Regions from separate parts of the Faecalibacterium faecis genome, predicted to be linked through region 2. Evidence: predicted binding sites of a transcription regulator. Region 2 holds the regulator's gene; the other holds the start of a gene.

Region 1 (16,324 bases), on a different contig from region 2:
CAATTGTTTTATTATATCCACAACTATTTAGCCAGAGGTAAAATTCCGACTTTAGTTCTCCAAAATAACAGCTTATCAATCTAATTTTATACATTAGCCTATTTTACCTCCTATCACTTTTCTTACCCAAAGAATCTATCTTCCAGCATCAAGCACAAGCAGTGATACACTGGAAGATGAAGTTCCTGAATCATATATGTTTCTGTCTGCGGTACTTTGATACAAACGTCACTCATCAGTTCCAATTTGCTGCTCTTTGCACCAGTCAAACCAATGACCTTCATACCTTTGGCATGGGCAGTCGTTGCCGCATACAAAACATTTTTACTGTTTCCACTTGTAGAAATGCCAAGAAACACATCCCCTGCTTTACCGTAACCATTAACCTGCTGTGCAAAACAAAGCAACGGCTCGCAGTCGTTCATATATGCAGTAGATAATGCTGGGTGTCCATCCAACGCAATCGCGGGAAGTGCACCTTGTAAATTTTCCGCAAGAACAGTTCCTAATTCCTGATTTTCTGCCATAAGCTTTTCCGCAAAATCAGCTCTGGGCTTTCTCGGCATTTTAAAGCCTTTCATTAGTTCACCAACAATATGCTCTGCATCTGCAGCCGAACCTCCATTACCTGCCACAAGCAGCTTTCCACCATTTACATAGCACTCTTCCAAAAGCAGATATGCAGAGATAATACTGTTCTTTTCTGATTCAAGTGAAGGGTAACGTTCCACTAATAAATCAATATGCTTCATCAATCTTTTTTCCAACTCACTCATTTCGATACCCTTTCTTTTATTTCAGACACTGTTCTACAAACTCTTTTAATGTCGGTATTGTCACTGTCTGACCATAAGATTCACGACCAATCAACGCTGTTCTGCATCCTGCATTATAACCGGCTTTGATATCGTTTTCTCCATCACCAACCATCCACGACTGTGAAAGATCGATATTGAAATCTTCTGCCGCCTTCAACAGCATACCAGGCTTCGGTTTGCGACAAGTACAATCAATTTTTAGCTCTGGTCTCTCCCCTTCGTATCCCTTATGAGGATGATGAGGGCAATAGTAAATGGCATCCAAATATGCTCCTTCTTTTCCAAGAAGTGTCTCCATCTTATTGTGAATTTCTTCCAGCTCTTCAAAAGACACTTCACCGCGAGCAATTACCGGCTGATTCGTTACAACAACTGCAAGATAGCCAGATTCATTGATTTTACGAACTGCCTCAGCCACACCATCTATCAGTTCAAAATCATCTATATTTCGAAGAAAACCAACATATTTATTAATAGTTCCATCTCTATCAAGAAATACTGCTTTTTGCTTATTTTTTAGATTTTTCCCGGATACTCTTCCTTCTTTATAATCCGCGCATACGGAGTAATACCGTTCCGGGGTACCCATATCTTTCACATATTCTGGGCTGTCATAACAGAACATCTTTCCTGTCCCGGCTAACGGTTTTAATAACTGCCGATCCAAATCAACTTTTACCGGTTTACCGTTTGCACCGATCTTGCCTATTGAATCCGCATCAATATCAACCAGTTCCAGCACTTTCGGGCTGATAACATGCAATCCTGCATTCACTCGGTTTCTATAATACTGCGGCCGCTCGTCTTCTTTTGCAAGCCACTTTTTTACCTCTCCATTTTTATCTGCAACGATTAACCCGCTATCATATGGATGGCTATTCGGGTGGGTAAAAAGTGTAACCATTCCACCATGTTCCTGATGGAAGCCAACAAAACGATTAAAATCAACATCAAACACTGCATCTGCATTTAAAAGTAGAAAATCAGATGTCAGATTATCTTTAATTTTGAACAAGGCACCTGCGTTGCCTAACGGTTCTTTTTCAAAATAGTACTCAATATGTACGCCAAACGGTTTTCCCGTCACAGGGGATGTACCAGATCCATCCCCAAAATAGTCCATAATAATATTACCAAGATGACTCACCGTAATAATAATGTCAGTAAACCCTTGGTCACGCAGACACTCCAGCTCATGTTCCAGTACTGGTTTCCCTTCAATTTTAATCATAGGCTTCGGGATATCACTGGCAACTGAAGAAATACGCGTTCCCTTGCCTCCTGCCATTATTACTACTTTCATCTCTTCATTCCTCACTCAAAATTAGTTCTTTGGTTCGTAGGTTTCCGGTGTATAATGAATCACCCTCGTACCACCATCCTCAAATGCAAACGGAATATGCATCAGGTCACGCATCGCCCAACGCACCGCATCCTGACGTTCAGGCTGAACATAGAATACAAGGAATCCGCCACCACCAGCACCCAGCAATTTTCCGCCCAATGCACCAGCCGCCACGCCTTTTGCATAAAGTTCATCAATACTATTTGTAGAAACAGCCGATCCAGTTTGACGCTTAAGTTTCCAAGTGTGATCCAGCATTCTACCGAAATCATCCAGATCTGCATTCTTGTCTGTCAGAACACGCTCTGCATCATCAACCAGAGCAAGCATCTCTTTCAACTGAGCAGTCTTATCTTGTTTTCCTGCTGCATTTGCTTTCTGCACATCAGAAGAGAAACGGGTAAACCCAGTGAAAAACATCATCAAATTCTGATTAAGTTGCTTCTTTCTCTCCGGTGAAATAATAACCGGCAGGACTTCATATCCATCCGCATTAAAGTTAATTCGGTTAAATCCACCGAAAGAAGCAGCGATTTGATCCTGCCATCCACCAGCTTCCTGACAGAGATTACGCTCCAGATAAATCGCTTCATCTGCTAGTCTTTTCTTGTCAGCATACTTACCCTTTAAAGCATAGAAGGCATTCAGCATTCCAACTGCGAAAGAACTTGATGTTCCTAGGCCAGAACGTGCTGGAAGGTCTGCTTCATATGTAAGACGAATCTCGTGCATGTCTAGCATTTTCATAGCATTGCGGATTGCAGGGTGCTGAATGTCATCAATGTTTGTCACTCGTTCCGTCTTTGAATAGGACAATTCCGTTGAATAGTCAAAAAACCTTGGTAAATGGCGTACATTTACATAGCAATACTTGTCAAATGTGGTAGATAAAACAGCTCCACCGTTTTCCCTAAAAAAACTTTCCATATCTGTTCCGCCGCCAAAAAAGGACATGCGGAATGGTGTTTTTGTAATAATCATATGCTTCTTCTCCTTATTTTCAAAGATATTCACCATTGCGTAATATCTCCAGCTTATTCTACCCTTCTACAGAATAAACAGCAGCAGAGTTTGATAAGGAAGTAGGAACATCCACCATTTATTTATGAATATCCCATCTTCTTAATAACTTTTGCTGGACTCCCAACTGCTACGCAATAGTCCAGCACATCTTTAGTAACCACTGAATTGGCTCCAATCGCGCAATGCTTACCTATCTTTACGTTACCTACAATCACAGCGTTAATTCCAATGTATGAACCATCTCCGATAGACACTTTCTGTCCCTTTTGTACAATTCCTTGATCAATAATCGGAATATCTACATTACGGTACTCATGGTCGCAATCTGTTATATACACATTGGGCGAAAGGAGTACTTTTTCTCCGATTTCCAGAGAATTGGCAATAGATATCCGGCAGCGTTCACCAATTTCGGAGCCTTTTCCAATTCTTACCGTACCCCCCCCCCGACCAGATTTGGGTATAAGGGCGTACCGTTACGGAATCTTCAAAAGTAATATGGTGTTTTCCTTTTAAACTGCAATGCTTGCCAATATACACACGCTGTCCCGCAGTTACACCAAAGATTTTTGCTCGAATCAATCCAAGGCATTCTTTGATTGTCCCTTTAAGTCCCATTCTTATGATACCTTTCTAATAAATTTATTCGGATACAGAAAGAACTCTAACCACTTCGTTTTCTTCATAATCCAAGCAGCTATAATTGGACCTGCAAAGCTGATGCCAAGTCCCAGCATCACATGAATCACAGCACTTTCGATGCCAATCTTCATCAGGAGTGATCTCAATGGTGCAGCAAACAACGTGTGCATCAAGAAAATCGGCATTGTGTACTTTGCAATGAATTCCATGCCTCTACCGAACTTTTCCTCAAAACCCGCCGCCATCATGATAACAGCCACACAAGCCAATAATCCCATTGCGAAAGAGACCACACTACCGCTGATTTCCGCTGTATACACCAAAATACTCAGAATTATAAAAAGCAATCCACATATCATTCCTAATACTTTTTTGCCCTTTGGCTGTACGTTAAACACACAAATGCTCATGCCGAGTACAAACCAGATTTCGTTTGACAGAAATGTCGAAACTGCGTAAATTTCATACCCAATACCGGTTAAAATCAAAAGTTTTGCAAACAAAGAAATTATTATTCCTACTGCTGCCGCTCTTGCGCTGCTAAAAGTCGGTGTGACAAGAAAAATAAAAAAGAGTGCATACAAATACCAGTACGGTGAAGTCGGGTGAAGAAATAATGTATCACTCAAACCTCCAATCTGATCGTTAACACTGCTTGAAAATAACTTTTTTAGCACCCATGTAGCAGTTGTAAAAGTGGCATAGGGTACGCCGAGTGCCAATGCCTTTTTCGACACATTCTTGCACCAACTACTCACGCTATTTACATTGCTGTACTTCTGATATAGGTATCCGCTACAAATAAAGAACAGCGGTACATGGAAGTAGTAAATTGTTGTGTTAAACCACTGGTACAAATCATTTTCAGGCAGAATATTCGCCTTCGTCATGCTTTGGAAGAAATGACCCAGCACAACCAATATACAGGCAATGACTTTTACATCATCGACCCATTTTTCTCTTGTTCTTACCGCTGTCTTTTCACCCATTACTTCGTCTCCATCTGCTGTGCGATATCGGCATCCACAATTTCCTCGCCGGTCTTATGCTTCAGCTGCTCCTTAGAAGCTTCACTCAGACCGTTGTTGATCACACAGTTCATGTCGCAGGTGCTGCACTTATCCAGATCTTCCTTGGTAACTTTTCCATCACGGTAGTCACGGCAAATCTTCAGCTCATACATGCTGTACGGATGTTTGGTGAACAGAGCCTTGAACTTGTGAACCAGAACCCAGGTAGCCGGCTTCCAGATGTACTTGTGCATCGCAGGACTTACGCTGCCGATCATCCAGCAGTCACGGTCGCAGCAACGAACCTTTGCACGAACCTTCTCAGCCTCCGGGCTGTTCCACAGCTCATCCCAGGTCTGATTGTTCAGGTTACCCATAACCTCTTTGTCCTTGGTGCCGTTGCAAGGCATAACATCGCCATACGGATCGATGAAGAAGGTATCGAAGCTCATGTCGCAAGGCAGCAGACGCTTCTGACCGTAGATGTAGTTGATCAGACCGTGATTAAAGTATGCACGGAACCACTTTTTCGGGCTGTTGCTGCGGAGCAGTTCATTGACCAGATTCTCGAAGTTCTTTGCAACCATCGGACGATCGTGGATGATATTCTTCGCCTCAACGAAGTAGAAGCTGTTATGCAGAGAAGCAGTTGCAAACTCCATGCCCATCTCATCGGAAATCTTGTACAGCGGAACCAGGTCAGGAGCATTCTTGTCCTGAACAGTCATACCGAAGCCAACGTCCTTCATGCCCATCTCACGCAGCTTCTTCAGTGTGCCGTAACCACGCTGGTAGCCGTTCTGCAGACCACGAATCTCGTTGTTGGTCTGCTCCAGACCTTCGATAGAGATACGAATACCGATCTGCGGAAACTCTTTGCACAGGTCAACGATGCGGTCAGTAAAGAAGCCGTTGGTAGAGATAACGATACGATCAGACTTCTTGTACAGTTCGCGCACGATATCTTTCAGGTCAGTGCGGATGAACGGCTCACCGCCAGTGATATTTGTGAAATACATCTTCGGCAGTTTCTTGATGGTTTCAATGCTGATTTCCTCTTCCGGCTTGGAAGGTGCTTTATAACGGTTGCACATGGAGCAACGAGCATTGCAGCGGTAAGTGACGATGACCGTACCATTTAACTTCTTTTCTTCAGACATGATTAACTCTCCTAACTCTCTCTTTTAAGAATGTTTCGACTTTATTTAAGAACCACTTGGCACATACCGAAAACACAATCGAACCACAGATGACTGCAACAGCTGTGAAGATATATGCCAGCAGATCATTTTCAAATAGATGAACAAGGTGTAGCTTCTCAAGCACACGATAAATTACCATGTGGCACAGATAAATCTCGAAGCTGATACCACCGAGGAACTTGGCGACTGGATTGACCAGTACCCCCCCCCCGCTTACATCCGAGGGTATAGACCAGTGCTGCCACACAGAAGAACAGCATCGTGAGCGTAGAACTGCCTAATGCAAAATAAGCAGCCGAGGCAATCAGCAGAATCGCTCCGGCGATAACCTTGTGCTTCGATGCGAACTCAGCCAACTCTTTTCGATAGAGGAAGATCAGGCCGCCCGCGATGAAATAGACTGCACTGTACAGAATATTCGACCGTTCATTAAAATTCACTGTCACCCTATCTGCAATGTGGTTTTCATCAAAGAAATATATACTGCACACAAAGTTATAGATTGCAGCACAGACAAATGCCGACCATGCACGCTTCTTATTCTCAAGCAGGAAACAAAAGAATGGGAACAGCAGATAAAATACAAAAATGACTGCCAGCGTCCAACTCACACCGATAACCGATATATTCATATTCGGCAAAAGTCCCTGGCAGAGTGTCAGGTTTGCAAAGACCTCATACAACGCACTTTTACTAGGTGATATTACGAAGTCCACCACACAGAGCAATGCGAAATATGGCCAGATCTTGCTGTACCTTTTGGTGTAGAACTCTCCCACACCGATTTTCTGTTCCTTGAATTTCTGGTAGTAGCCGCAGCACATGCCAAAACCGCTGACCATCATAAAAAGGAACACAAGGTTCGTAAAGGATGGTATAAGCTGGTCAAATACAAATCCACTTGCTTCATATTTTCCATTTGCCAGAATGTGCATCAGTGCAATTCCCAATATGGCATAGGCCTTCAAGCCATCTATTCCCTCATATCTCTCTTTCATCCCGCAAGCATCCCCCACAATGTCTTTGCATATTTTTCCTCTGAGCATTCATTCTCAAGGAAACGCTTGAACTTCTCTGCGCTAGAATCAGCTTCTTCTCTATGCTTCAAGAAGTACTGGATTGTATTTTTCCAGTCTTCAATATCCCTTCCACACAAAGCACCTCTGCCATCGGCGAAATACTCCTGTGTAGTTACCGTATCCGACGTAATTGCCATCTTCCCATTGGCGGCTGCCTGGTAAAAAGCAATCAGTCCAGCCGGTGCCTCCGTATCCAACGGCGTAACTACCAACTGTGACTGACACATGAACTCAAGGAATTCCTGTTCAGGAATATCCGACTTCACCACCATATTTTTGCCGAAGTTATCTTTGTACTCTTCAAACCTATCCCTCGGCATAACACAGTTGAATGTAATTTCTGGCATAGCCTGTGCAATTCTAATCAGAAACTCCCAGTCGCGACCGTTCCGTCCGCCGCAGAATACACTATTCGGCACTACTTCGCCTTCATATTCAATGCTGTAACCACCATGATAGGTGTCATGTAGCAGCGTGTACCTCCTATGGATTCCGAGCATTTCGTTCAAATGCTCACCGTACTTCTTAGAAGTCACCGTCGCCTGAACCTTTTTTGATTTCAGCATCGGCTTGTATAAAAACTTTGCCAGCTTGTTTTTCGCAGTTGCTTTATCTTTGAGCAGAATATTTAGCGCAATAATCTTTCTATTTTTGAACTGTACTTTACACAACCACCAGCACAAAACTGCCATGAAGTCGTACCAACAGATGATAGTGTCACCCTCCCCCGACTGCTTGATCATATCCTTGCAAGCTGCCAGCATTTCTTTGGTGGAATTACATTTCTGTGGAGGATAAATCTGCCGAATCTTGGCTGTTTCATAGCCGTTCAGAAATGTCATATTCTGTTTATCCGCTGGGTTATCAAACAGCATATAAACCATCGGCCTGCCCTCCTCTCTTACTGGTACACCTTCATAATTTTCTCGTAATACTCATCAATGGTATCGAAGCTGATGTTCTTACAGTTCTTGCTATATGCTTCACACAGCTTCTTATCACCCCAGAGCTTTTCTATCTTTTCTTTCAAATCTTTCCCGTTACCGCTCTCAAACAGCTCGCCGGTCTTGTCAACCTGAATCAACTCCGGGATACCACCTATCTCAGCTCCCAGCACTGGTGTGCCATACATCTGGGATTCCATTACGGAGAACGGGCAGTTCTCATACCACTCAGACGGGTAAATGGAGAACCGTGCCTCACGGATCAGCTTCTCCAGTGCCTCGCCTTTCTGGAAGCCAACGTTCTTGATGTTCTTAATACCATTTACTGTCTCTTCCAGCGGGCCAGTACCGGCGAAGATGAACTGCACATCCGGCAGCTCCTTACAGACCTTGATGAGTGTGCCGATGCCCTTTTCTTCAGAGAAGCGGCCGAAGTAGAGGATGTAATCCTTCTTCGGAGTCTCTTTCCACTCCACCTTGTCGATGAAGTTGTGCATTGCCACGGTCTTAGTAGCAAACAGAGGATTGCTGTCCATCTTGCTCTTCATGAACTCGGAGCAGCAGATCATAGTGTCAATGTACTTGTAGGTACCCTTCCACTTCCAGAATTCGGCTTCCATCATGCCGATGGCTGACTTCGCCGTGGAACCGTGAATACACTTGCCTTTCATGCAGTTCACGAAATGACCACCGAGGCACTTCTCACAGTTCTGGTGCGTATTCGGATTGTTCAGCATGTGGTTCGGGCAGACCAGCTGGTAGTCATGTGCCGTGAAGATGATCTTACACTCTCTTCCGGTCTCCTTGCGCCACTTCACGATTTCCAGGATGATGGAAGGAGTCAGTTGGTAGTTAAAATTGTTCAGATGACAGACATCCGGCTTGAAGTCGTCCAGAACTTTTCTCAGCTGCACCCGTGCTTCCTTGCTGTAGATGGTCTTGATCGGGTAGGTCAGCTTACTCAGTTTGCTGCCGCCGTGGAAGTCCATATCTGACGTATAAGCATTGACTCGGTTGCCCACGCAGCGACCTTCATGCTCCATACCGAAGTACTGAACCTCATGTCCGTGCTGCTCTAGCGCCTCACCCAGCTTAAATATGTAGGTTTCTGATCCACCGTTTGGATATAGAAATTTATTTATTATCAATACTCTCATCTATTATTTTCTCCTGTACAGTTTCATCGTTTCCTTTACGACATCATCCCAGTTATATTTCTCGCAGATAAAGTCAGCTGCCTGATTCTTCATTTTCATAACCATTTCAGGATGGTCACAGGCATCTTGCAGTTTTTCTTGCAAGTCCTCTATATTTGACTTTTTAAAAATCAATGCCTTATCTTCCACAACCTCTGTGCACTCTGGAATGTCGGAAACCAGACAGCAGTTTCCATAGCTCATTGCTTCCAGCAGACTTAATGGCATTCCTTCCAGATCAGACGGCAGCGTGTAGATGTAAGCGTTGCTGTATAGTTCATCCAGCATTGCTCCCTGCACAAACCCAGTAAAGAGAATCCGATTGTCACCCTTCGCCAGTTCTTTCAATTCCTCCATAAAGGAATCCGTATCACTAGAGCCGCCTGCGATAACCAGCTTTTTATCCGTCTTGACATTCTTGAAGGCCTCAACCAGATATCGAATCCCCTTTTCTGGCACCAGACGACCGAGGAACAATATGTAGGAATCTTTCTCCAATCCAAAATGATCCGTGATCAGCTTTGCTTCCCGAACCTCTGGCCGATTGACACCATTAGGGATAAAATGTGTCTCCCTTCCGTAGGTCTCCAAGAAATACTTCTGCACGTCTTTGCTTAGAACAATGATCTCGTCCGCATATTTCACAGCATTCTTTTCGCCGCCACGAATGAACTTGGATGCAACGCTTCCGCGCCACTTCTCGCGATCCCAGTCCAAACCGTGGATAGTGCTGATTACACGCTTGCCAAAAAGTTTTGGTATCCAACAGAAAAAGGCAGGACCTTCTGCATGGATATGCACCACATCGTATCTTCCAAATGCACTACAAAGTGCTGCGAAAAAGGAAGAGCTTACCGCCGCAAGTCCCTTCTTCTCAATAGTCGGAACAACCTTTTGACGGATGCCAGCATATTCAATGGTTTTGTCATACTCTGCACCGCTCACATGATGGCCTGCTCTATTGTAGCAAGTTATATCACAACCATTCTGTGCCATTCGGGTGCAGAGTTCTTTTACAACAATCTCTATCCCGCCTTCACGCGAAAGACGTTTCTGTCCGAAAACCGCAAGTCTGATTTTTTCTTCCATTACTTCTCTCCAACCGTCATTCCATAGTTTCTATTCTTGTCCTAGGCTTATACACAATCCCAGCAGTTCTTTTCCTTAAATTGTCATGCTCGTCTTTCACTATTCACCTTTCCTACTTCATAGCACAACAACAAGCCTGTATACAGATTGCAGCAACAATCTATACGCAGGCTTGTCCTCGTACCTCCTTATTCTGTTTTCTGCTCTATCAGCTTTCGCTGTGGTGGGTTAAGTATAGAGCGCAACCAGAAGCCACTAACCCCCGAAATCACGCCGGAACGCAACGCACCATGGTAAACAGAAACAAGTTAAGGTAAAAAAGGTCAAGCCGCGCAAACCCGCATGAAATCAGGATTTTTTCTGGTTACTAACATTATTTCACAGGTTCCATGGACGGTAACAACAACTCTTTTCCCAAACATCTTCGGCAGCCATGCAAAGAATGCCGGACCTTCGGCGTGGATGTGCACCACATCGTATTTTCCAAATGCACTATAAAGTGCCGCAAATGCGGAGGAGCTGACTGCAGCAAGTCCGCGCCGTTCAATGGTCGGAACAGACTTCTGACGGATTCCCTCGTACTCCGTTTTGCCAGCATCGTCATATTCTGCACCACTCACATGATGGCCTGCTCTGTTGTAGCAGGTCACGTCACAGCCATTCTGTGCCATTCGGGTGCAGAGCTCTTTGACAACGATTTCTACTCCGCCTTCTCTCGATAATCGCTTCTGTCCGAACATCGCAATCGCAAGTTTCTTACTCATAAATCTTTCCCACAATCCCACTCAATTTCTTCATTAACATCTCGGCCAACACAAAGAGCGGATAGGCTCGCTTGCCTGTCCGCTGGCTGTCACCCCACCCTCATGGTCGAGATTTCTTCCTGTGCGGCATTTCTGCCGCTCAGAAAGATCAGTCGTTCATTCTTCGGGTAAGAAAATATGAACTTCGGGTTGCGGAGCCTTTCCTTCTCTGCCGTACCCTTGTCCCTATTATGACAGCTGCGTATTATATCTCTAGCCCCGCGCCGTTCAATGGTCGGAACAGACTTCTGACGGATTCCCTCGTACTCCGTTTTACCAGCATCGTCATATTCCGCACTGCTCACATGATGTCCCGATCTGTTGTAGCATGTCACCTGACAGCCCTGCTGCGCCATCCGTGTGCACAGCTCTTTTACCACGATCTCCACGCCGCCCTCTCTCGACCACCTTTTGTGGCCAAAAACAGCAAGCCTCAATTTCTCTTTCATTTTCCCTTTCCTGTCGCTTTCCCCATTTAGGGATCTCATCCCCATACCGTGCCAAACTCCGGCCCGGTTTCCTTTACATCAGAAAAAGCCCGGACGCATCTACGCCCAGGTTTTTGACAGATTTACGCCGCAATTCATTGACATTTTATTTCCAGAATCATCAATATCAATTTCGTAAATGTATTTATTGACACTAAAAATATTTTACCATTTTTTCCTCTGGGGTACAATACTTTGCAGCTGTATCATTGCCTGCATCATGGCTAAGATTTCCGTACTTTATTCCGTCTTTTTGTTGCAACCTATTCATTTTAGAAAGGAACTCGTTCCATTGCTTTTTTGCAGCAAAAAAACACCCTTCCTCTCACGGAAACCCGCAAAAGGAAGGGTGTTGAACTCGTTATCCTGTTGTCGTACCAATCACAGCATGTTCGTACCAGCAAAGCCGGTACCAGCCGTCATTCAGCACGGCATCTCAAGCACTTTTGAGCGTAGAGCTGTGATTAGCAGTTCTCAGCGAAGTACTTAATGGTACGGACCATCTGAGAGGTGTAGGAGTTCTCGTTGTCGTACCAAGACACGACCTGAACCTGATAGGTGTCGTCGTCGATCTTAGCGACCATGGTCTGGGTAGCATCGAACAGAGAGCCGTAACGCATGCCGATGACATCGGAAGAAACGATCTGATCCTCGTTGTAGCCGAAGGACTCAGAAGTAGCAGCCTTCATAGCAGCATTGATGGACTCCTTGGTGACATCCTTGCCCTTGACGACAGCAACCAGAATGGTGGTAGAGCCGGTGGGAACAGGCACACGCTGAGCAGAACCGATCAGCTTGCCGTTCAGCTCGGGGATGACCAGGCCGATAGCCTTAGCAGCGCCGGTGGTGTTGGGAACGATGTTCTGTGCGCCAGCACGAGCACGGCGCAGATCGCCCTTGCGCTGAGGACCATCCAGGATCATCTGGTCGCCGGTGTAAGCATGAACAGTGGTCATGATGCCGGAGACGATGGGGTAGGTCTTGTTCAGGGTGTTAGCCATGGGAGCCAGGCAGTTGGTGGTGCAGGAAGCAGCAGAAATGACCTGATCCTCAGCGGTCAGGGTCTTCTCGTTGACGGAGAAGACAATGGTCTTCAGATCGTTGCCTGCGGGAGCAGAGATAACGACCTTCTTTGCGCCAGCCTGAATGTGAGCCATGCTCTTCTCCTTGCTGGTGTAGAAGCCGGTGCACTCCAGAACGACATCAACGTTCAGTTCGCCCCAGGGAGCGTCCTTTGCGTCCTTAACAGCGTAGATCTTGATCTCCTTGCCGTCAACAATGATGGAGTCCTCGGTAGCCTCGACGGTGTGCTTGCCCTCGCCGATCTTGCCGCAGAAAGAACCCTGAGCAGTATCGTACTTCAGCAGGTGAGCCAGCATCTTAGGGCTGGTCAGGTCGTTGATTGCGACGACCTCGTAACCCTCAGCATCAAACATCTGACGGAAAGCCAGACGACCAATACGACCGAAACCATTGATAGCAACTCTAACAGCCATGTTAATAGTACCTCCTAATTATTTTACCCATAATCGGATAAATCACGGTATCTTTATTTTAGACCAAAACGCAGAAAGTTTCAAGTGTCTGCCAAAAAATTAACAAGACATTCACTGCATTTTTTGCTTTTGTACGATTTTAATTCCTTTCATTCCCTGCTTTTCGGCAATTGCGCCAACAGAGTGCCAACATTTTTGTCAGCTCTCCCCGTTCAAGCAGGCTGTAACGCACGCTCCGCCAATGCCGCCCACGCAGCAAAGGCCCAGTCCGGCAAAGATCTCCGGCCAGACAGCCGGTGCGGCCCAGCTCAGGCCGCTCATCAAAACCAATACGTAGGGCAGCTGCCAGCACAGGCAAAGTGCAAATGCGGCAAGCCCGGCTGCGCACAGTGTTTTGCCATTGCCCGGCTGCGGGACATGCAACGCCCGGGCCAGCGCTGCCAAAAACACCAGTGCCGCAAGCGCCTGCCACACCGCCGCTGTAGGGGTCACGCGGTGCCAGCTGGAGCTGTTCTCCATAAAGCGCAGCAGCACGTTCCAGTAGAACAGCAGACTGCCCGCCACGGCCAGATACAGCCCACCAAAGGGCTTTTTCCACTCGTTGGGGCTGAGCCAGGAGCGGCCCATGGTGCTGAGCCACGTGGAGCACAGGCATTCCAGAATGCACCGCACAAAGCCGCCCAGACCGGAAGCTGCGCCCAGCGCGATCTGTGCACCCGCTGCGGCCAGAAAACATACTGCACCGACAAAAGCCAGAATACCGGCCAGCGGCCTGCGGCTACGCACCGCTTCCGAGCGGGAAGGCTGTGTACGGCCCACAAGCACTGCAGCCAGCACCACGATACCCAGTGCCAGATAGCGCCACCACACCGAGCCGACCACGCACAGACCGGTGACGGCATCGGTGCCAAAGGCAAGGTCTGCCGCGCGCAGCACGCCCAGCAGAATGCTCAGGATAAAAACGAACAAAACAGAAGGATTCATCAGCGTTCCTCGATCGGCTTATATTTCTGGCGCACGCCCAGATACTTGTAAGCGGGACGAATGATACGGTTGGCGAATACCACCTCTTCCACGCGGTGTGCACACCAGCCGGGCACACGGGCAATGGCGAACAGCGGGGTGTAGATATCCTCAGAGATGCCCAGCATGTTGTAGATCAGGCCGCTGAACAGGTCCACGTTGGCGCACACCGGCTTGGTGCTGCCCTTTTCCTCGGCAAAAATGCCGGGGGCCAGCCGTTCGATGCTGCACAGCATATTATACTCTTCCTCAAAGCCTTTGTCGTAGGCCAGATGGCGGGCGCGCTGCTTCAGGATCACTTCACGAGGGTCGCTGATGGTGTACACCGCGTGGCCCATGCCGTAGATCAGGCCGGAGCCATCGCCCGCCTGCTTGCGCAGGATGCGGCGCAGATACTCGCGCACCTCATCGTCGTCCTCGGGGTTTTCCACATGCTTGAGGATATCCTTCAGCTGACGGTTCACCATCAGGTTGGCACCGCCGTGCTTGGGGCCCTTCAGTGCACCGATGGCCGCCGCGATTGCGGAGTAGGTATCGGTGCCGGAGGAGGACAGCACACGGGCGGTAAAGGTGGAGCAGTTGCCGCCGCCGTGGTCGGCGTGCACCAGCAGGCACATATCCAGCAGCTTTGCTTCCTCGTGGGTGAACTTCTGGTCCGGACGGTAGGTGCTGAGGATGTGCTCTGCCGTGCTCTGGCCGGGCTTGGGCAGGTGGAAGAACATGCTCTGCTTATCGTAGTAGCGGCGCTTCATCTGGTAAGCGTTCACCATCATGGTGGGCATGCTGGCGATCAGATTGATGCTCTGGCTCAGGATGTTCTCCAGACTCAGATCCTCGGCGTGCTCATCATAAGAGTAAAGGCCCAGCACGCAGCGCTGCAGCTTATTCATGATATTGGGCGAGGGGGCGTTCATGGTGTCCATGAAGCCTTCCGGCAGGGCGCGGTGCTCTGCCAGGATCTCACAGAAATCGTCCAGCTGCTCCCGGTTGGGCAGACTGCCGAACAGCAGCAGCCAGATCACCTCTTCAAACACAAAGCGGTCATTGCGGTAGGCCTCGTCCACGATCTCGTTGATGTTCACACCGCGGTAGATCAGCTTGCCGGGAGTGGGAATCACATGGCCTTCCTGATCCTTTTTATAGCCCACAACGTCGCAGACGTTGGTCAGGCCGGCCAGCACACCGGTGCCATCCGGGTTGCGCAGGCCGCGCTTGACCCCCAGACGTTCGCTCGTCTCCGGATCGATGTAGTTGTTGGCAACATATTCCTCACACAAAGTCCGCATCGTGTTCGGGTCCAGCGTTGCCACCTCCGAATGTGCAAAATTCATAAGGGGAATTCTCCTTTCATCCTATTTATATACTTTCCCACCCACCCTCAATGATGGGTATAATTCTATATTATCGCTTTTGACGAGTAAATTCAAGCATCAACTGCACCGTTCAGCGCACAAAAAGCCGGTTTGGTGCTTTTTTGCGCTTGCACCACAAAAGGCTTTTTCCCTGTTTCGCATCTTTTTTCAGGGTATATCCGGTATTCTGATTAAAAAAACACCGCTGTCGGAGGGTTTGGGACTATGAAAAAGTTTTTTCTGCCAATCTTTGCGGTCCTGCTGGTGCTGGGCAGCATTCTGCCGCTGGCTGCCTACCGGGTCACACGCGCCGTGCTCAGCGGGGCAAAGCCCGCATCTTCTGCCGTATCTTCACCTGCAGCATCTGCGCAGCCGCCAAATGCCGTGCCTTCTGCGGATGCCGAAACCTTTCTGGTGGAGGATCAGGCCACCGGACAGGTGCTGGAGCTTTCCCGTCAGGAATACGTTCTGGGTGCTGTCGCCGCCGAGATGCCGGTGAGCTGGCCGGACGAAGCGCTCAAGGCACAGGCCGTTGCCGCCCACAGCTATGCGCTCTACTGCCAGGACCACACCACCCTGCAAAGCGGCGCTTGGCTCACTGCCGACCCAGCCCGGCGGCAGGGCTGCCTGACCGAGCCGGTGCTGCGCAGCTACTGGGGCACCGCCTACGAGCAGAATTACGCCCGCCTCTCCGCCCTTGTGGACGAGGTCTTGGATGAGATACTTTATTATGAGAACGCTCCTGCCTGCGCCAGCTACTTTGCCATTTCCAATGGGCAGACCGAGGCCAGTGAAAATGTATGGGGTTCCGCCC
Region 2 (16,324 bases):
AACACCGGTGCAGGTCAGTTGAATGACGGCGCAGGCCAGTTGAACGACGGCCTGAACCAGTTCAACGAGGAAGGCATCTCCAAGCTGACCGGCGCGCTGGATCAGGATCAGCTCCATGGCCTGAAGACCGTGCTGGACGAGATGACCGACCGCCTGAACGACTACACCAGCTTTGCCGGTGCACCGGACGATGCCGAGAGCAGCGTGAAGTTCGTCTATAAGACCGCTGAAACCGTGGCTGCTGCCGACACCACTGCAGCCGAGACTGAGACGGTGGAGGAAGGCAACATCTTCACCCGTCTGTGGCAGCGCATCATGAACCTGTTCAAGTTCTGATAAGACATCTTCGAGAATTCATGTTGAACCTCTTTCCATAGAGAAGGGGCTGTTGCAAAACAGCCCCAACGAAAAAATGAGATAGACTTCCCCGAAAGGGGCTGCCTATCTCATTTTTTTTTGAGATCTGCCTTTGAGTTTTCAGCGTTCTGCCCGTTTTGTACGGTGAATGCGGCTGTTTTCAACATTTTAAAGAGACGCTGTTTTGCAACAGCCCTGCGGGCGATGGAATGGCCCGACTCGTGTCCGGCAAGAAAGCTGCCCGCCCACGATATGCAGGTTACTTGCGTGCGATCATTTCGGTGTAAGCCAGCACCAGCGGGCCGACACCCTTGGCATCGTTGCAGACCACCGGCTCGCTGAAGTAGTAGGCCAGAGAGCCGTCGCGGTGATCCTTGCCGCCAAGACCCGCCACCAGGCAGATGCCGTCCAGCTGCAGACTGCCATCCGGGTTCTTGGAGAGGTACTTGTCGCAGGTGCCGTAGAAGGCCTTTTCGGCCCATGCGGCCATGCGTTTCGGCAGGTAGCCCAGACGCACGCCTTTGAGCACCGCGTAGGCAAACAGAGCGGTGCCGCTGGTCTCGAGGTAGTTGCCCTCCACGCCGGGGTGATCCATCACCTGCCAGAACATGCCGGTCTCCTCGTCCTGGAATTTATGCACATCCTCAATGGTCTGCTTGAGCATTGCCATGATGCCGCGGTACTCGTTGTACAGCTGCTCGTCCATCCGCTCCAGCACGTCCACCATGGCTACCATGAACCAGCCCATGGCACGCAGCCAGAAGTTGGGGCTGCAGCCGGTGACGGGGTCGGCCCAGTACATCTGGCGGCTCTCATCATAGCCGTGGTAGTACAGGCCGGTCTTTTCGTCCCGCATGTGCTTTTTGATATTCATGAACTGTTTGTAGCTGTCGATGCAGCCCTGCATCTTGTTAAAGCGGGTCTCGTACTCCATGTAGAAGGGCTGGGCCATGTAGGTGCCGTCCAGCCACACCTGCCACGGGTAGATGTCCTTGTGCCAGAAATTACCCTCTTTGGTGCGGGGCTGGGTGGCCAGCTGGCTGCGGATGGTCTCGATGGCCTTGCGGTACTTTTCATCCCCAAAGATATCGTACAGGGTGAACAGGTTCTTGCCCTGATTCACGTTATCCAGATTGTACTCCTTGGGGTCGTAGGTCTTGATGGAGCCATCCTCCTGAACAAAGTAATCAATGAAGCTCTTGGAGAAGTTCAGATACTTCTCGTCGCCGGTGGTCTTGTACAGGCTCAGGCAGGCCGTGATCATGCAGCCGTCGATGTAGTTCCATTTGTTGGGCTTGCCGCTGCGCACCTTCTCGATGTTCCACATGGGTGCTTCGGCGCTGGAATTGGCGATCAGATAGTCCACGTAATCGCCCAGCATGGCAAGAATTTCTTCATGGGTCATGGTATCAGTCCTCCTCAAAATGGCCGACATTTGCAAAGTGCAGGCGTTCGCCCTCGTAGCCCTCGATCTTCACGTTGTGCAGGTCGATCTCTTTGACGTTCTCGGCGTAGATGGCCAGCTTCTTCACCAGAGGGCGGTTATCCGCCATAGCGGCCTGACCGGCCTCGGCATTGGGGTCAAAGGTGATCGTGACGTTCTTCATGGAAACGCGCTCAATGGGCTGCTCCGGCAGGCCGTCGAAGTAGCATCCCGCGAACTGAGCGTCGGTGGCGACGATGTCCTCCATGGTCAGGCTGCCCAGCTTCGGGGTGTACTCGTCCACGGGCATGGCATCGCGGCACTGCACATAGGGGCCGTGGCCGTCCGGGTCGCAGAAGTAGAACATGTTGATGACGAAGGGTGCCTTGACACCGCGCATCTCCACGTTGCGGAACACCAGCCCGTCGATGACGGCGGTGTTGCCGCGGCCACGGCGGGTCTTGACGCGCAGGCCGCGGTCGGTGTGGTCCATCAGGCACTGGGTGACCACCATATCCTTCACACCGCCGCTCATCTCGCTGCCAATGACGATGCCGCCATGGCCTTTGTCCAACAGGCAGTTGCGGATAACGGTGTGCTCACAGCTCTTTTTCAGCTTCATGCCAAGGAATACCTTGCTGGCCTTCATGGCAATGCAGTCGTCGCCCACATGGATGTTCACGCCGATGATGCGGATATACTCGCAGCTTTCGGGGTCGATGCCGTCGGTGTTGGGGGCATTGTAGGGGTTGTTGATGTTGAAGTTCAGCAGGTCAAGGTGCTTGACAAAGATGGGGTGGATCGTCCACGAATAGCTGTTCTGCACCGTGATGCCGTGCAGGCAAATGTTCTCGCTGTCCACAGCAGCCACAGCGCGGGGCCGCCATGCGATGCGCTTGATCTTGGGAGTCACCCACCAGTCGCCGTTCTCGGCATCGCAGTCCAGCGTGCCCTCGCCGGTCACAACGACATCGTGCACCTGCGTGATGTTCAACAGACCCGCAAAGCTGTCCAGCGGGTTGCCCTCCCAGCCGGTCAGGTAGTATTCATCCACTTCGTTCTCGCTGGGGATCACGCCGGGCAGGATGGGGTAGTGGGTGCGGTCATTGTCGCCCAGCAGCACAGCGCCCTTTTCAAGATAGAGGGTGGTGTTGCTTTTCAGGAACAGGCTGCAGGTGCGGTAGCGGCCTGCGGGCACATACACCGTGCCGCCCTTGGGGCAGGTGGAAAGAGCCGCCTGCAGCTTGAGGGTGTTGTCCGTGGTGCCGTCGGCCACCAGACCGTAGCGGGAAGCATCCACAAAGAAGGTCTCGGCCTCGGTGGTAAAGGTGCAGGTCAGGCTTTCGCCCTCGGCCTGCACACCCACCGTGTACTCCGTACCGGGCAGCAGGGAGAACAGGGAGAACACGTTGGTCTGGCAGGCTTCGTAGACGGTCCTTCCGTTCAGGGTAACGGTGAACGGGTGGGCCGGACGATAGCACAGGCCGTTTTCCAGCTCGAAAACAGCGCTGCGCGTCATGGAACGGATAAGCGACAGATTCATGGGAGAACCTCCTGATGGTTTTGTCTTGCCCAAATGCCTTGGGCATGGTATGATGAAAAAGAACCCTCTCAGTCAAACCCTTTGGGTTTGCCAGCTCCCCCGAAGGAGGGAGCTTTTATGGAGCGGAACGGTCAAATGCATAAAACCTCGCCCTTTGGGAGAGGTGGCATCGCGCAGCGATGACGGAGAGGGTTTTCCCTCGGAAGATGATGAGAAGTGTATTATGAGATCAGAACGTGAAAAGATCACCGGCAAGGTGGCCGCTGCCACCCTGCGTCTGAATGCGAACCGCTACGAGCTGCCGCCGGATGAGGACACCTGCTATCTGCTGCTGGTGTCGGAGGGCAGCGTCACGCTGGAATACGAGGGCGGGAATGTGCTGGTAAACCCCGGCAGCGCCGTGCTGCTTGGCCCCGGCGGCTGCCGCTTTGCACAGACCGGCAGCGCCGTGCCGCAGATCGTGGGGTGCCACTTTCCGCTGGGGATGCTGCATGATTTGAAAAACACAGCCGGGCGGGATTTCGGCCGCCTGTTTGCGCCCGGGGAGCGCACAGTGCTGTATGCACCGGTGCAGTGGCAGAGCCGCATCCGTACCCTGCTGGAAATGATGGCCAGCGCCAGCACCGAGCAGGATTACCCCGGCCCGCTGTACCTGCTGCTGATCCTGCACTATGTGGAGCAGGAGTGCATTGCCGAGAGCAGCGCTGTGGCGCGTCCCCACAACGAAACGGTGGAGCAGATCTGCGCCTACCTTGCGGCCAATTACCGGCAGAAGTTTTCCCTCACCGAGGTGGCGGCGCAGTTTTATCTTTCGCCCTACTACCTGAGCCGTTTGTTCCGGCGGGTAACGGGCCAGTCCATCGTGGATTACATCAACAACCGCCGCATCGAAGCGGCCCAGAAGCTGCTGGAAACAACTGAGCTTTCCATCAGTGCGGTGGCCGAGCAGACCGGCTTTGCCAGCGCCGCCCATTTCCGCCGGGTGTTCCGCGAGGTGATGGGTACTGGCCCACTGCAGTACCGCAAAGGACATAAGAAATAAGAAACACCCCCTGCGCCATCTACGGGAACGGCACAGGGGGTGTTTGTTTGTATCAGATAATCTTATGCTGTGCGGGGAAAGGGCTTAGCCCTTGACGGCACCGGCAGAGATACCTTCAACGAACTGGTCCTGTGCACAGAAGAAGACGATCAGCTGCGGCAGGATGGAGATGAGGGACAGAGCAAGGATCTTGTTCCAGGCGAAACCGGTATCACCGTCCATGGACAGCTTGACGAACAGGGACATCGGGTACTTACCGGGAGTGCTGACGTAAAGCAGCGGACCCATGAAGTCGTTGCAGCTCCACATGAACTGGAACAGTGCGCAGGACACCAGAGCGGGGCCAAGCATGGGCACGATGACCTTGTACAGGGTCTGGAAGGAGGAGCAGCCGTCGATGGCAGCGGCTTCGTCCAGATCACGGGGGACATTGCGCATGAACTGCACCAGCTGGTAGACGAAGTAGGTCTCGGTCGCAAATGCGCAGTGCACCCAGATAGCCAGATAGAAGGGGCTGTCCAGCCAGCCGAACTTGTTGTACAGCAGGTACTGCGGCACATTCAGAACGACCTGCGGCAGGAACAGGGTGGCCAGCATGATGTTGAACATCAGCTTACGGCCGGGGAAATCGAAGCGGCCAAAGCCGTAGGCAGCCACACAGGCGGAGACCACCGTGCAGATCACCTTGGGGATGACGTAGCTGTAGGTGTTCAGCATGGCCTGCAGGATGTTGATGGAACCGCCGAAGTTGTTCAGAGCGCCGCGGTAGCCATCCAGAGTGGGGTGCTTGATCCACAGGCTGATGCCTGCAAAGATCTCGCTGTTGTCCTTAAAGGTAGCGCTGATCATCCACAGCAGGGGATAGATCATGATGACGCCGACCAGGATCAGGACGAAATACTTGAAGAAGGTCGCGATTTTGTTCGATGCTTTCATTCCCATACTGGTCACCTTACCTTTCGTCAGAGTAGTAGACCCACTTCTTCTGGCTGGTGAATGCAATGATCGTCAGGATGCAGACGATGATGAACATGATCCATGCCAGAGCGGATGCCATACCCATGTCATAAGACTTGAATGCGTAGTTGTAGACCAGCAGAGAGATCAGCGTGGTGGAACCACGGGGGCCGCCGTTGGTGATGATGTAGGGGCCATTGAACTCCTGGAAAGCCTGGCAGATCTGAGTGACCAGATTGTAGAAGATGATGGGGGTGATCATCGGAACGGTGATGGAGAAGAACTGACGCCACTTGCCGGCACCATCAATGGTAGCGGCTTCGTACAGGTCTGCAGGCACGCCCTTCAGAGCGGCCAGGAACAGCACCATGGCAGAACCGAACTGCCAGATACGCAGGAAGCAGATGATCCACAGCGCGTAGCTGGGGTCAGACAGCCACTCGGGGCCCTGCACCAGACCAAAGGTGACAGCGCGCAGAACGGTGTTGAGCAGGCCGTCCACACTGAATACAGCCTTCCACAGAACGGCGATAGCAACAGAGCCGCCCAGAATGGAGGGGATGTAGTACACAGTACGGAACAGGTTGACGCATGCGATCTTGAAGTTCAGGATGTATGCGATGAACAGCGCAAAGACCAGCTTCAGAGGCACGGTGATGAAAGCGTACTTGAAGGTGATGAGCAGTGCCTTGGTGATCTTGGTGGTGGTAAAGGCCGTGATGTAGTTGGCCAGACCAACGAACTGGGTGCCGCTCTTGAAGAAGTTCATATCGGTGAAGCTGTAGTACAGCGACTGACCGAAGGGAACTGCCTTAAAGACGACGAAGCCGATGATCCAGGGGATCAGATAAAACAGACCCTGATATTTGTCCAGCCATTTCTGGAACGGGGTGCGCCCGATGGCGGGAGCATTGCTTTCTTTCATCTGGGAAATCCTCCTTTTTAAGGAATTTCGGAGCATGAGACGGACGAAGGGGTAACAGACTGGATACAGCTTTGTCAAGATTTTGTAATATATCTCTGACAAAAAAGGGGCATCTGCCGGTCGGGCGGCAGGTGCCCCTCAGGTTCAGTCAAAGGGTGCCCTTTTCTGTGCGTGACCGCACACGGCGGCACTCAAAAATGGAACTTAGCCGATGGTGTAGCCAACAGACTCCATGCCGTCCAGCAGGGTGTCAACAACGTCTGCGCCGGCAACGCCGTCGTAGTCAACGGTATCGAACACTTCCTGATAGATGCCGGTGCCGGAAGCCTTCAGGTCGTTGTTCTCGAACAGGGGATCCAGCTTGTTGGTGGTGAAGGCCATGACCTTGGCGTTTGCCTCAGCCACCAGATCCTTGACAGCGCCGGCAGCCTGAGCAGCAGCCAGACCAGCCTTGGAAGCGGGGATGCCGCACTCGGAACCCATGATGGAAGCGCCCTTCTCCTCGTTCAGCAGGAAGTTGATCAGGGTAGCAGCCTCGGCAACGCACTTGCTGGTCTTGGTGATGGCCAGACCCATGGAGACCTTGGAGAAGCCGCCGTTGTTGTCGCCGAACTTGATCTCTTCGCCAACGGTGAAGCCGTCCTTGTTGGCATCATCCAGAGCGGAGGAGTACTTGGAAGCAGCGGAATCCCACTCGAAGATGCCTGCGATCTTACCGGTGATCCACTCGTTGGACTGGTGGGTAGCGGTATCAGAGTTTGCGGAGTAGTAGGTCTTCAGGTTCATCATGACGTGGCCATCCACCAGGCTCTTGATGAAGTCGATGCCCTCAGCGATCTCGTCCTCGGTGTAGTTCAGGGTAGAGGTGACGGGGTCAGCCCAGTCCTTGCCGTACTTGGACTCGAGGTAGAAGACCATCAGTATCATACGGTCGTATGCGCCCAGATGCATGGGGTAGTAATCGTCGCCCAGCTTCTCCTTGAATGCCTTGCCGGCAGCCATCAGATCATCCAGAGACTTGGGAACTTCGGTGATGCCAGCCTTGTTGAAGGTGGTCATGTTCCAGAAGAAGATACGGCCGGTCATGGAAACGGGCACGCACTGCTGGCTGTTTGCAACGTAGCAGGCGTCCATGGCAGCGTCATCCCACTGGGTCAGATCCAGGAACTTGGAAACAGTGTTCAGGTCCACGAACTTGCTGCCATCAGCAGAGTAGTTGTACAGCCAGTTCCAGTTCACCTGGCACACATCCTGTGCGTTGCCAGCGATGAAGGCAGCTGCCATCTTCTCTTCCCAGCCGGACCATGCGGCGAAGGTGGGCTCGATGGTGATGTTGGTGTGCTCAGCCTGGAACTCCTTGATGGCGTTCTGGTAAGCCTCGTGACGGCTGTCGCCGCCCCACCAGCTGATGGTCATGGAAACAGGGCCGTCAGACAGTGCCAGGCTCTCGTCTGCAGAAGCAGCGGGAGCGGAAGAAGCGGTGGAAGCAGCAGAGCCGGATGCAGCAGAGTTGCCGCCGCAGGCAGCCAGAAGGCCGGCAGCGCCCACAGCGCCGGTGACCTTCATGAAATCACGACGAGAAATTGCCTTGCTCATTTTTGTTCTCCTCCTAAATACAGAAAACATCATCTCGAACGGGGGTCTGCACATACCCCGTTGTATACAATTATGATAACAAAACAACAACCAAAAAGAAAGACGCAAATTGCAGATATCTAAACAAAAAACGTACAAATATTGCTCTTGTTTCCGCGCAAGAATTGACGCCTTCGCTGAAATGAATAAACTTGGCTCGAAAAACTGTGCAACATGTATACTTCGCTATTTTGCATAGAAAACTGGGATGCATCATAGGAGGAACGTCGAATTTTGCAATAATTTTGTAAACATTCCGTTTCAGAACGTGGAAACGTTGCATACATTGTGGACGAACAACAGCTTAAAAAGCCCGGATGGGAGTCTTTGAACTGATATATCAATAGCGCAAAAAATGTGCACTCTGATATATCAATTGTTTGCGGCGGGCATCCGGCACCGGTCTTCGGGCATGGAAATCGGTGCTTTTTCGCCCTTTGGGGGGGTGAAGAAGCACCGACAGCGACATATTTTGCGCTGTTGTGTGGACTGCGCCTGTGGGCCGGGAATAAAAAAGAAAGGCTGCCGTGTCGTTGAACACAGCAGCCTTGTATACAAGTTTATTCAACCCGCGAAGCAGCTTTTTCGGCGTAGAACGCGCGCTTTGCCTTGAAATAGCACTGGGGGCACATGCTCACGTACTGCACATCGTTTTCCAGATCGATGGCCACCTGCTCGCCCTCAAAGACGAATCTGCCGTTCACCCTGCGGCAGTTGCAGATGGCCTTGCGGCCGCAGGTGCAGATGGTCTTCATCTCCTCGATGGTGTGGGCCAGCTCCAGCAGGCGGGTAGAGCCGGGAAAGCCCTTAAGCGAAAAATCTGCCCGCAGGCCGTAGCAGATCACCGGAATGTTCAAATCCACCGTTACCATGAACAGCTGTTCTGCCTGCTGCGCAGTGAAAAACTGGCTCTCGTCGCACAGCACGCAGGCCAGCGGCGCACCGTCAGCGTTGGCCGTGCGCACGGCCTCGAACACGTCCGTCTCCGGCGGGATCAGCAGATCAGCCTTGCGGCGCACGCCCAGACGGCTCACCAGCTCACCGCCGCCCTTGGTGTCCACCTGTGGCTTGAGGATCAGCACCCGCATCCCCTGTTCTTCGTAGTTGTGGGCTACCTGCATCAGGGCGGTGCTCTTGCCGCTGTTCATCGCGCCGTAACGGAAATACAGTTTTGCCATTTGAAAAACTCTCCTTACAGAACGAACCCTCTCAGCCAAAGCCTGACGGCTTTGCCAGCTCCCCCGATGGGGGAGCTTTTCTGTATCTTCCGGGCAGGCTGTCCCTGCGCCGGAGAAGCAGAAACTTTCCCGTCCCCACTCACAAAGCTCCCCTTTCGGGGGAGCTGTCGAGCGTATGCGAGACTGAGAGGGTTCAGCGGCATCTCAGGCTTTAACTGAGAGGGTTCTCTTATTACTTATAATAGGTACGTTCAGTCCTGATTGCGCAGGCGGTAGCCAAGGCTCATCAGGCTGTCGCCCAGATGGACGTTCTCCACCACCACATCGGGATACGGCACAGAGAGGTCATAGTGGGAGAAGTTCCAGAAGCCCTCGATGCCCAGATCCACCAGACGGCCGCTGACCTGTTCCGCACCGTCGCGGGGCACACAGAGCACTGCGACCTTGGGGTGATGCTCGGCACAGAAAGACTCCAGCTCGTCGATATGGCGGATCTGGATGCCGCTGATCTCCTTGCCCACCTCGCTCTGTGCCACATCAAAGGCGGCGATCAGGCGGTAGCCGTTGGTATCGGTGGTGATAAAGCGGCTCACTGCCTTGCCCAGACGGCCGCAGCCGATCAGGATGGTGGGCAGGCGGTCACCGTTGCCGAACAGCAGGCCTTCCAGAATGGAGAGCAGGTTTTCCACCGAGTAGCCAATGCCCTGCCGGCCATTCACATCGCCGATGCAGTTGAAGTCCTGCCGTACCTGCGAAGCGGTGGTGCCCATCTGAGCAGCCAGCTCGCGGGAAGAAATGCTGTTGATGCCGTCCGCCTGCAGAGAGCACAGATAGCGGTAATATTTGGGAAGACGCTTGATAACGGGAAGCGAAGCCCTTGCAGGAGTGTTCATAGAATACTTTCTCCTTTCGCTCTATCGCAGTACTTGCCGCAGCTGCCTGCTTTACAGATGCGGCACAAAGAAACCCCGATCCGTTTACGGGTTCATATTGCAGATATTACAGTCAATTATTTAAAGTATACTGCACCGATGGAGAATGTCAAATCATTCTCAAAAAATTTTTATGAAATGTTACCGCTTTTTTGCTGCAGCGGGTCTGCATAGCCCGGCACAGGCTGGGGAATGCTGACAAAAAACGCAGGAGGAAAGCACATGAATGATGAAACGCAGCAGACCGACGCGCGTCGGCTGGAAAAGGAAGAGATCGAGGATCTGGGCACGGTCACGCTGGCCCGCGGCGGGCATGTGATCCACTGCCTGACCGTCATCGGCCAGATCGAAGGCCATTCGGAAGCGCCGCAGGGCCAGAAGACCACGAAGTATGAGCATGTCATCCCGCAGCTGGTGGCCGCGCAGGAGGACCCCCGCATCGAGGGCCTGCTGGTGTTGCTGAACACGGTAGGCGGGGATGTGGAAGCGGGCCTTGCGCTGGCAGAGCTGATCGCCAGCGTGTCCAAACCCAGTGCAACGCTTGTGCTGGGCGGCGGGCACTCCATCGGTATCCCGCTTGCCGTCAGCGCCCGGCGCAGCTTCATCGTGCCCACGGCCACCATGACCGTGCACCCGGTGCGGCATTCCGGTGTCATTCTGGGGGTGCCGCAGACCATGCGCAGCTTTGAGCAGATGCAGCAGCGCATCACCGGCTTTGTGGCGGCCCACAGCGGCATGACCGAAAAACGCTACACCGACCTGATGCTCCACACCGGCGAGCTGGTGATGGACATGGGCACCGTGCTGGATGGACGCCGGGCCGTGAAGGAAAAGCTCATCGACGAGCTGGGCGGGCTTTCGGATGCGCTGGCGTGGCTGTATAAAGAGATTGAACGCAAATGAAGGCCGATTTTGTACAACAATAGGTTTGCCATTTTCTTCCCTGCGTGGTACAATAATAAAATCAAATAGTGTGTCTACTACAAACGCGGGGAACAAAGAAACATGGCAACAAAAAAACGTAAAACGACAACACGGCGCGCAGCATCGCGCAAAAAACGCGCAGAACAGCGGCTTCCGGCGGGGCTTGGCACCCTGTTTGCAGGCCTTTTGCTGGTGGTGCTGGCCTTTGTGGAGGGAGATTCGGCATGGAAGGCCCTGCACGATGTGCTGTTCGGACTTTTTGGCTGCGGCAGCTTTGTGCTGGGCGCGGCAGTGTGCTGCCTTGCTGTGCAGTATACCCGGGGCGAAGACCTTCTGCCCAAGATCTTCAAGCTGGTTCTTGGGCTGGTGTTTGCCTGCGGCACGATGATCGTTTTTTCCGATATCCAGCCGCAGGGCATGTCGGCATTCCAGATGACAGCTGCCTGCTACGCAAACGGCGTGAATGCATGGATCGGCGGCGGTGCGCTGGGTGCACTGCTGGGCGGCAGCCTGCTGCTGCTGTGCGGACGGCCTGCGGCAACCCTTATCATGATCGTGCTGGCACTGTGTGTCAGCCTGTACATTTTTGATTTGACCCCGGCAGAGGTGTGGCAATGGCTGTGCGCTGCGTTTGGCGGCGTGCACGCAAAGGGTGCGGCCATGGCGCAGCAGAGCGCAGCCCGCCGCGCTGAACGTGCCGCTGCCCGCGCGGCAGAAGCCGAGGCTGAGGAAGACTACGACGAAGCAGAAGATGAATACCGGGATGAGGAAGATGCCGAAGAGGAGATGGAAACTCCGGCTTTCCGCATCGGTGTGCCGGACTGGCTGAACGGCATCCGCCACTGGGGCCACAAGGTGACCGAAGAGATGGAGGCGGAGGAGCCGGAGGCCGCCCCGCAGCCGGAGCCGCCCGCAGATACTTCCGGCCAGCCGCTTGCCCAGCCGGAGCCTGCCGCCCCGGCCATCACGCCGGTGCAGGTACGGGTATCCCGGCCCCGGGCTTCCTTTGACGTAGACCTTGGCCCCGACCACACTGAGGTGAAGGAGGGCGGCAGCGAACCCATCGAGCCGCTCATCGTGGGCCCGGGCGGCACCTTTGGGCAGAACCCGCTGCGCCCGGCCCCCAGACCTGCCCCGCAGCCCATCGTACAGGACGCGGTGGAGACCGATGCATCCGATTTCTTTGCAAAAGCTGCACAGCCGGTGCAGCCTGCGGCAGCGGAAAGCTTTGATACTCCGGTCATGACCCCGGCAATGCCGACGGCCCAGCCGGAAAGCCCGGCAGCGGCAGTCACGCCGGAGATGCCCGCCGTGCCCATCCAGCCCGCAGTCCCGGCGGCACCCGCCCGGGTGAGCGCCGAAAACGCCGTTGCCATGCGCGGCACACCCGACGAGGACGGCTGGATCAGCATTACCAGCGAACCGGTGGAGGAAAAGGATATTAGCACGCTGGTGGCAGCGGCAATGGAAAAGCCTGCCGCTTCCGAGCAGGCCGCGGCAGCGGCCCCTGTGGACGAGACCGAACCGGTGGATACTTATCAGTACCAGTATCCGCCCATTGAGCTGTTTGAAAAATCGCAGGACGAGACCGACCCCGGCGCGCAGGAAGAGCTGAAAGCCAACGCCCAGAAGCTGGTGGACACGCTGGAAAGCTTTGGCGTGCGCACCCGTGTGCTGGATATCTCCCGCGGGCCGTCCGTTACCCGGTACGAGGTGCAGCCCATGGCGGGTGTCAAGATCAGCCGCATCACCTCGCTGGCAGACGATATCGCCCTGAACCTTGCGGTGGCGGACGTGCGTATGGAAGCACCCATCCCCGGCAAGCCTGCCGTGGGCATTGAGGTGCCCAACCACAAAAAGACCCCGGTGTATATTCGCAGCGTGTTCGAGAGCCAGAGCTTTTTGCGCATGACCTCACCTCTGGGCATTGCGCTTGGTAAGGACATTGCCGGTGTGGCACAGGTGGCAGACCTGTGCAAGATGCCCCATCTGCTCATTGCAGGCAGCACCGGCAGCGGTAAATCCGTGTGCGTGAACAGCATCATCATGAGCCTGCTGTTCCGCTCCAGCCCGGAGGACGTGAAGCTGCTGCTGATCGACCCCAAGGTGGTGGAGCTGGCCGAGTACAACGGCATTCCCCACCTGCTGATGCCGGTGGTCACCGAGCCGAAAAAGGCCGCAGGTGCCCTTGGCAGCGCGGTGCAGGAGATGGAGCGCCGCTATCATCTGTTTGCAGAGAACAATGTGCGCGACATCAAGTCTTTCAACAAGCTGGCCGCAGAACGGCCTGATCTGGAAAAGATGCCCTACATCGCCATTATCATCGACGAGCTGGCCGATCTGATGATGGTGGTGGGCAAGGATGTGGAGGACTCCATCTGCCGCATCGCCCAGAAGGCCCGCGCTGCCGGTATGCACCTGATCGTAGCCACCCAGCGCCCCAGCGTGGACGTGATCACCGGCCTGATCAAGGCCAACATCCCCAGCCGCATCGCATTTGCAGTGTCCAGTCAGGTGGACAGCCGCACTATTCTGGACGGCTCCGGTGCCGAAAAGCTGCTGGGCATGGGTGATATGCTGTTCATGCCCGTGGGTGCGCCCAAGCCTACCCGTATTCAGGGCACTTTCGTGCGGGATGAGGAGATCAGCCGTGTGCTGGACTTCATCAAGCAGAGCGGCACCGTGCAGTATGACGAAGCCATGATCGAAGCCATGGAAAAGCACGCCATTCAGGACGGCAAGAAAGGCAGCGGCGGCGCGGACTCCGACGAGGATCCCGATACCGACCCGATGTTCAAGCAGGCCGTGGAGGTGGTCATCGATGCCGGTCAGGCCTCCACCAGCCTGCTGCAACGCCGCTGCAAGCTGGGCTACGCCCGCGCGGCCCGTATCATGGACGAGATGGAACAAAAAGGCATCATCGGACCCTACGAGGGTGCCAAGCCCCGCGCTGTGCTTATCAGCCGCCAGCAGTGGCTGGAAATGCAGATGAACCAACCGGAGGAATAAAAATAAAAGAGCACTCGCCCGTGTTCAACCAAGAATGAGGATATTAGCAAATGGACAACTCTTCCCCTAAGATCTACACCGAATTTCTTCCCATCAGCCGGGCCGATATGGAGGCCCGCGGGTGGGAGCAGCTGGACTTTGTGGTGGTGGGCGGCGATGCCTATGTGGACCACCCCAGCTTTGGCACTGCCATCATCAGCCGTCTGCTGGAAGCCGAGGGCTATAAGATCGGCGTGCTGGCCCAGCCACGCTACACCGACTGCGAGGACTTCAAGCGGTTCGGCAAGCCGAAGTACGGCTTCTTCATCGGCGGCGGCAACGTGGACAGCATGGTCAGCCACTATTCCGTGGCAAAGATCCCCCGCGCCGAGGACGAATACTCCCCCGGCGGCAAGGGCGGCGCACGCCCGGACCGCAGCGCCACCGTGTACACCCGCCTTGCCAAGCAGGCCTATCCCGACCTGCCGGTGATTCTGGGCGGTCTGGAGGCGTCCCTGCGCCGCTTTGCCCACTATGACTACTGGCTGGACACCGTTCTGCCCAGCATCGCCGAGGATTCCGGCGCGGACATCATCAGCTTTGGCATGGGCGAGCACCAGACCGTGGAGATCGCCCGCCGCCTTGCCGCCGGGGAGCCGGTGGAGAGCATCACGGACGTGGACGGCACCTGTTACATGACCGACTTCGACCATCTGCCCGAGCGCTACGTGGAGTGCGCAGGCTTTAAAAAGGTGGCGTCGGATAAGACGGCGTATGCCAAGGCCTGCCGCATCCAGATGGACAATCAGGATGTGGTCAGCGGCCAGATCATCGTGCAGAAGCAGAGCGAAAAGTATCTGGTGCAGAACATCCCCGCAAAGCCGCTGGTGCGCGGGGAGCTGGATAAGGTCTACGCCCTGCCCTACACCCGCCGTTACCACCCCATCTACGAGAGCATGGGCGGCGTGCCCGCCATCCGTGAGGTGCAGTTCTCCATCATCCAGAACCGCGGCTGCTTTGGCGGCTGCAACTTCTGCGCCATCCAGCTGCATCAGGGGCGGCGTGTCACCAGCCGCAGCGCGGACAGCATCGTGGCAGAAGCCGAGCGCATGACCCACGAGCCGGATTTCAAGGGCTACATCCACGATGTGGGCGGCCCCACCGCAAACTTCCGCTTTCCCTCCTGCCGGGAGCAGATGCTGCGGGGCATGTGCACCGGCGGCAAGCACTGTCTTGCCCCCACCACCTGCTCCCACATGATCGTGGACCACAGCGACTACCTGAAGATCCTGCGCCGGGTGCGGGAGCTGCCGGGCGTGAAAAAGGTGTTCATCCGCAGCGGTATCCGGTTCGACTACCTGATGGCCGACCCGGACGACACCTTCTTCAAGGAACTGGTAGAGTACCATGTGTCCGGCCAGCTGAAGGTGGCTCCGGAGCACTGTGCCCCCAACACGCTGGCCTACATGGGCAAGCCGCCCATCGAGACCTTCAACAAGTTCAAGGATAAGTTCTATGAGCTGAGCAAAAAGGCCGGCAAAAAGCAGTATCTGGTGCCCTATCTGATGTCCAGTCACCCGGGCAGCACCCTCAAGGATGCGGTCTATCTGGCAGAATATCTTTATAAAAACCACATGCGCCCGGAACAGGTGCAGGATTTTTACCCCACCCCCGGCACTGTGAGCACCTGCATGTTCTACACCGGCCTTGACCCCTACACCCTGAAGCCGGTGTTTGTGGAAAAGACCCCCGAGGGCAAGGCGCTGCAGCGGGCGCTGCTGCAATACTACGAGCCTCGCAACGCCGAGAAGGTAGTCAAGGCGCTGAAGATGACCCACCGGGAGGACCTGATCCCCCTGCTGGTGCCCGCCGTAGGCCGCCGCGCCGTGCAGCGCTCTGCCCGCCGGGCCGAAGCCGCCGATGTGACGATCCACAATGACGGCACCTATACGGTGCGCCCGAACCAGAAGGGCCATAACGGCAAGCCTGCCCACGGCCAGAGCCGTGCCGCTGCACCGACAGGCCGTGCGCCCAGCCCCGGCGCACGCTTTGCGCCCCATTCGGCACCCGCGCGCAAGCCAAAAAACGATCAACAGAAAGAGAACACAACGTGGAAAACTGGAAAGAAGAAAAAGTAAACGCGCCTAAGAAAGGCCTGTGGCAGCGCCTTGCTGCGCTGGCCGCTGCCGCCGCACTGGTGCTGAGCCTTGCGGGCTGCAGCGGGCTGCCGTCCGTCCCGGGCGGAAGCGCCGATGTAGTGCCGAACCCGTCCGCTTCTGCTGCGGCGGCTGTGGATACGGTGGACGCACCCTTGGAGGTGCATTTCATCGATGTGGGTCAGGCGCTGAGTGTGCTGGTGGAATGCGACGGACAGTTCATGCTCTACGACGGCGGCAATGTGGACGACGGCAGTCTCATCG

The links. The regulator Rex, encoded in region 2, represses fermentation and respiration genes when NADH is low (regulators of the CRP and FNR family bind a similar motif). The targets are predictions, from matches to a motif close to ATTGTTAANNNNTTAACAAT.
Region 1: a site for Rex is predicted at 13,223-13,242, ahead of gap (type I glyceraldehyde-3-phosphate dehydrogenase). Genes of this name have one in related genera too.

Annotation. Positions count from the first base shown of each region.
Region 1 is NZ_JBBMEP010000014.1:25,943-42,266, forward strand. It holds gene WMO17_RS08605 (DUF6625 family protein) at 1-94, opposite strand, end outside; gene WMO17_RS08610 (D-sedoheptulose-7-phosphate isomerase) at 123-776, opposite strand; gene gmhB (D-glycero-beta-D-manno-heptose 1,7-bisphosphate 7-phosphatase) at 793-2,121, opposite strand; gene WMO17_RS08620 (GHMP family kinase ATP-binding protein) at 2,143-3,144, opposite strand; gene WMO17_RS13170 (acyltransferase) at 3,267-3,524, opposite strand; gene WMO17_RS08625 (acyltransferase family protein) at 3,807-4,817, opposite strand; gene WMO17_RS08630 (radical SAM protein) at 4,817-5,998, opposite strand; gene WMO17_RS13175 (hypothetical protein) at 5,991-6,269, opposite strand; gene WMO17_RS08635 (acyltransferase family protein) at 6,157-7,038, opposite strand; gene WMO17_RS08640 (glycosyltransferase) at 7,035-8,003, opposite strand; gene WMO17_RS08645 (glycosyltransferase) at 8,021-9,220, opposite strand; gene WMO17_RS08650 (glycosyltransferase family 4 protein) at 9,224-10,348, opposite strand; gene WMO17_RS08655 (glycosyltransferase family 4 protein) at 10,672-11,112, opposite strand; gene WMO17_RS08660 (hypothetical protein) at 11,202-11,600, opposite strand; gene gap (type I glyceraldehyde-3-phosphate dehydrogenase) at 12,104-13,135, opposite strand; gene WMO17_RS08670 (hypothetical protein) at 13,334-14,119, opposite strand; gene WMO17_RS08675 (citrate synthase) at 14,119-15,489, opposite strand; gene spoIID (stage II sporulation protein D) at 15,736-16,324, shown strand, end outside.
Region 2 is NZ_JBBMEP010000019.1:22,863-39,186, forward strand. It holds gene WMO17_RS10230 (hypothetical protein) at 1-336, shown strand, start outside; gene WMO17_RS10235 (glycoside hydrolase family 88/105 protein) at 617-1,762, opposite strand; gene WMO17_RS10240 (glycoside hydrolase family 28 protein) at 1,767-3,323, opposite strand; gene WMO17_RS10245 (AraC family transcriptional regulator) at 3,547-4,365, shown strand; gene WMO17_RS10250 (carbohydrate ABC transporter permease) at 4,450-5,301, opposite strand; gene WMO17_RS10255 (carbohydrate ABC transporter permease) at 5,318-6,247, opposite strand; gene WMO17_RS10260 (ABC transporter substrate-binding protein) at 6,452-7,843, opposite strand; gene WMO17_RS10265 (thymidine kinase) at 8,443-9,060, opposite strand; gene WMO17_RS10270 (redox-sensing transcriptional repressor Rex) at 9,312-9,953, opposite strand; gene WMO17_RS10275 (ClpP family protease) at 10,215-10,895, shown strand; gene WMO17_RS10280 (DNA translocase FtsK) at 10,998-13,925, shown strand; gene WMO17_RS10285 (YgiQ family radical SAM protein) at 13,976-16,042, shown strand; gene WMO17_RS10290 (ComEC/Rec2 family competence protein) at 16,015-16,324, shown strand, end outside.